One region of the Cellulosimicrobium sp. NPDC030954 genome, then DNA from elsewhere that is predicted to be linked to it. Evidence: predicted binding sites of a transcription regulator. Region 1 holds the regulator's gene; the other holds the start of a gene.
The links. Region 1 encodes Rex, which represses fermentation and respiration genes when NADH is low (regulators of the CRP and FNR family bind a similar motif). Its sites were predicted from a motif close to CTTGTGAANNNNTTCACAAG; they were not measured.
Positions count from the first base shown of each region.

Region 1 (2,389 bases):
GTCGAGCGTCGAGAAGAACTGCCGCTGGTACAGGGCGCGGGCGAGGTGGAACGACGACGCGCCGCGGATGATCGTGTTGTCCACGTCGAAGAACGCGGCGGTGCGGTGCGCGGGGGCCGATGGCGTGCGGCCGGCGTCGGGCGCGTCCTCGGGGGCGGTCGACCCGGGGGTCGGGACGGGGCCCGGACCGGAAGACGTCGCCATGTCCCCACTCTAGGGGGTCTCCCGCCCGGCCCGGGGCCGCGTCCTCGTACCCTGGGAGGCGTGAGCACCTCCGACGCGCCGACCCCTCCCGTCCTCCTCTACGGCCGCGCCGGGTGCCACCTGTGCGACGACGCGCGGGCCGTCGTCGAGGCGGTGTGCGCCGAGGCGGGGGTCGCGTGGGCGGAGGTGGACGTGGACGCGCCGGGCGCGGACCCGGCGCTGCGCGAGCAGTACGGCGAGTACGTGCCGGTCGTGACGGTCGGCGGCGTCCAGCAGGGGTTCTGGCGGGTGGACGCCCGCCGGCTCGCGCGCGCGGTGGGTCGGATTTCGACGGCGCGCGCGGACCTGGGATGATTCCTCCCGGTGGAGCGCGACCGTCGACGAGGACGGTCCCAGGACGACGGGGTGACGGGTGGCTGAGCAGGTAGTCGGTGAGGTGACGGCGCCGGGTATCCCGAGCGCGACGGTGGCGCGGCTCCCGTCCTACCTGCGGGCGCTGCGCGACCTGGTGGCGCGGGGCGTCGCGACGACGTCGTCGGTCGAGCTCGCCGAGCTCTCCGGCGTCGGTCCGGCGCAGCTCCGCAAGGACCTGTCGTTCCTGGGCTCGTTCGGCACGCGCGGCGTGGGCTACGACGTCGACTCGCTCGCGCAGTACATCACCGAGGCGCTGGGGCTCGTGGACGAGCACCGCATCGCGATCGTCGGGATCGGCAACCTGGGGCACGCGCTCGCGAACTACTCGGGGTACGAGCAGCGGGGCTTCCACGTCGCGGCGCTCCTCGACGCGTCGCCGGAGGTCGTGGGCACGCGGGCCGCGGGCCTCGTCGTCGAGCACGTCGACGCGCTGGAGGAGGTCGTGGCGCGGGAGAAGGTGTCGATCGTGGTCCTCGCGACGCCGGCGGCGCACGCGCAGTCCGTCGCGGACCGGGTCGTCGCGGCGGGCGTGCGGGAGATCCTCAACTTCGCGCCGCGCGCGCTCCAGGTGCCCGCGGACGTCGACGTGCGCGGCGTGGACGTCGGCAGCGAGCTGCAGATCCTCGCGTTCCACTCCCAGGCTCGCGCGCTCGCCGAGGCCCAGGACCGCTGAACGACGAGGGGCCGCGTGCTCGCGCACGCGGCCCCTCGGGGCGGCACCCCTGCCGGTGGGTGCAGTGCTCCGGGAAGGGTCCCGAGGAAGGGGGCCCCGGGAAGGGGGTCCCGGGAGTCGGTCGTCAGGCCTGCTTGATGGCCGAGACGTCGAGGGCGATCTTGATCTTGTCGCCCACGAGCACGCCGCCGGTCTCGAGCGCCGCGTTCCAGGTCAGGCCGAACTCCTTGCGGGAGATCTCCGTGGTCGCCTCGAACCCGGCGCGCGCGTTGCCGAACGGGTCGGTCGCGGTGCCCGCGAACTCGGTCTCGAGCTCGACCGGCTTGGTGACGCCGTTGATGGTCAGGTCGCCCGCCACGACGAAGTCGTCGCCGTCGCCGGAGATGCTGGTCGACGCGAAGGTCCACGTCGGCTTGTTCTCGGCGTCCCAGAAGTCCGCGCTGCGCAGGTGGTTGTCGCGGTTCGCGTCGCCCGTGCTCACGGACGCGGCGTCGAGCTCGGCGGTCACGGAGGTCGACTCGAGGTCGTCGCCCACGGTGATGGTGCCGGCCGTGATGGCGAGCGTGCCGCGCACCTTGGAGATGCCGGCGTGGCGGACCGTGAAGGCCGCCTGCGAGTGGGACGAGTCGAGGGCGTAGGTACCAGCGTTGAGCCCGGCGGGCAGCGGCGTGGCCATGGGTGCTCCTGAAGGGGTCGAGGGTCCCGGGGGACCGAACTTGGTTGAAGGTTCAACTTCGTACGAGCGTATCAACCGCAGGGGGTGATCCGTCTATTCCCGGTGAGGTGGAACAATGTTCGGCGAGGTTCCACCCCTGAACCCGCCCCCGTCCGCCAGCGCCCGAGGACCCATGACCAGTAACGACGTCGACCACCAGCTGACGACGACCGCCCGCGGGACCACCGCGGGCGCGAGCGAGGAGCCGCGCTGGCTCGACGCCGAGCAGCAGCGCCTGTGGCGCGCCTACCTCGACGGGACCGTGCGCTTCATCGAGTCGCTGGGGCGCGACCACGAGGAGCGGTCGGACGTGTCGCTCAACGAGTACGAGCTGCTGGTGCGGCTCTCGGAGAGCCCGGACCACACGCTGCGGATGTCCGCCC
Region 1 is NZ_JBVIFN010000001.1:651,480-653,868, forward strand. It holds gene ACZ402_RS02655 (HAD family hydrolase) at 1-204, opposite strand, end outside; gene ACZ402_RS02660 (glutaredoxin family protein) at 265-558, shown strand; gene ACZ402_RS02665 (redox-sensing transcriptional repressor Rex) at 617-1,291, shown strand; gene ACZ402_RS02670 (YceI family protein) at 1,416-1,967, opposite strand; gene ACZ402_RS02675 (MarR family winged helix-turn-helix transcriptional regulator) at 2,140-2,389, shown strand, end outside.

Region 2 (2,389 bases), on a different contig from region 1:
CGAGGCGATGGCCCGCCAGGCGGAGCGCGCCGCGCGCGACGAGCTCGTCGAGGTGTACGACGGCGGAGCCGCCGGCCGCGAGGCCGGCATCCAGGCGGGTGCCCGCCGGTCCGTCGCCGAGCACGTCGCCGCGCTCGAGTCGCTCGCCGAGCGCCTCGACGCCGCGTGGCCCGCTCCCGGGTCGTCCGGGTGGGACGCCCCCGTGACCTACCGCGACGGGACCGTCGCCGACGCGCTCGTCGCATGGTGGCGCGAGTCCCGCATCCACGCCGTGGACCTCGACGCCGGGATCGGCCTCGACACCTGGCCGCGCGCGCTCGGCCTCCACCTCCTCGACTTCCTCGGGGTCCGCCTCACGGACGACGTCGTGGTCGAGGTCGCGAGCGAGCCCACCGCGCTCGGGGTGGGTCCGGGCGGCCTTCGCCTCGCCGCCGAACCCGGGGTCTCTCCCGACTCGGAGACTCCCGTGGGGAGCGACCCCGGGTTCGACGCGCGAGCCGGTGTCGTCGTCCGGGGTCGCCTCACCGACGTCGCCGCCTGGCTCGCGGGCCGCGCCCCCGACGCCGAACCCCTCGCCTTCCGCTCCGGCGAACGGGTCACCCTCCCCGACATCGGCCCCTGGCCCTCCCCGTACTCGCCGCCGCGGTAGACCCGCGGTGCGGTTCGGCGCGTGGTCTGGTCTCGGGCACGAGCCGAACCCGCCGCTCAGCCGTCGACGCTTCTGAGCACTCCGCGGCCTTGCTCTACCTCGGCGGACGGGGCCCCGGGGTGTGGGTGAGACGTCCGGCCTGTGCCGGTCGGGACGTTCGTCCCGGGAAAGTGTGACGCACGCCCGTGATGGAACGCACACTTAGTGCACTCTTTCACAAGCGTAGAATCGGAGCGTGTCGAGTCGAGCGAGCAACCCCGCAAGCAGCGCAGACCAGATCGACGTAGCACTCATCGGCGGTGGCATCATGAGCGCCACGCTGGGAGCCCTCCTCAAGGTCCTGGAACCCTCCTGGACCGTGCGCATCTACGAGCGTCTGGACGCCGTGGCGCAGGAGTCGTCGAACCCGTGGAACAACGCCGGGACCGGCCATGCCGCCCTGTGCGAGCTGAACTACACGCCGGAGAAGGCGGACGGCTCGATCGACATCACCAAGGCGGTGAAGATCAACGAGCAGTTCGAGGTGTCGCGCGAGTTCTGGCACCACCTGCTGACGACGGGCGCGCTCCCGCAGCCCGCGAGCTTCATCTCCCGCACGCCGCACATGACCTTCGTGCGCGGCGCGAAGAACGTCGACTACCTGCGCCGCCGGTTCGAGACGCTGCGCCAGCACCCGCTGTTCAGCGAGCTCGAGTTCAGCGACGACCCCGCCGTGATCGCCGAGTGGGCCCCGCTCCTCGTCGCCGAGCGCGACGGTGACGAGCCGGTCGCGGCGACGCGCGCGACGAGCGGCACGGACGTCGACTTTGGCGCCCTCACGCAGCAGCTCGTCGACCACCTCGTCTCGCAGGGCACGCAGCTCTACCTCGAGCACGAGGTCAAGAACCTCAAGAAGACGAAGGACGGTCGCTGGCGCCTGACGGTCAAGGACCGTTCGTGGAACGCCCCGAAGCGCCGCTCCACGGTCGAGGCCCGGTTCGTGTTCGTCGGCGCCGGAGGCGGCGCCCTGCCGCTGCTCCAGGCCGCGGGCATCCCGGAGGCCAAGGGCTACGGCGGCTTCCCCATCAGCGGCGAGTTCCTGCGCACCGACAGCCCCGAGTTCGTCGCGCAGCACCAGGCCAAGGTCTACGGCAAGGCAGACGTCGGCTCGCCGCCCATGTCCGTCCCGCACCTGGACACGCGCGTCGTCGACGGCAAGACGTACCTGATGTTCGGCCCGTACGCGGGGTTCAGCCCCAAGTTCCTCAAGAAGGGCAAGTACCTGGGCCTGCTCACGTCGCTGCGCCTGCACAACATCGGCTCGATGCTCGGCGCCGGGCTCAAGAACATGGACCTCACCCAGTACCTGGTGGGCCAGCTCCTGGCGAGCCCGGAGACCAAGTTCACCGCCCTCCAGGCCTTCATGCCGACGGCGCACCCCAAGGACTGGGAGACGATCACCGCGGGCCAGCGCGTCCAGGTGATCAAGAAGGACGAGGACGGCAAGGGTGTCCTGGAGTTCGGCACCGAGGTCATCGCCGCGGGCGACGGCTCCATCGCGGGCCTGCTCGGCGCCTCTCCGGGCGCGTCGACCGCGGTCCCCGCGATGATCGACCTGCTGGAGCGCTGCTTCCCCGCCCGCTTCACCAAGTGGCGCCCCGAGCTCGCGACGATGATCCCGAGCCTCGGCCACGCCCCTTGGGAGGCCGAGGAGCTCGAGGGTCTCGACCAGCTCACCGGCGGCGCGGACGTCGACGCGGT
Region 2 is NZ_JBVIFN010000002.1:220,685-223,073, reverse strand. It holds gene ACZ402_RS06005 (maleylpyruvate isomerase family mycothiol-dependent enzyme) at 1-649, shown strand, start outside; gene mqo (malate dehydrogenase (quinone)) at 885-2,389, shown strand, end outside.
Region 2: a site for Rex is predicted at 851-870, ahead of mqo (malate dehydrogenase (quinone)). Genes of this name have one in related genera too.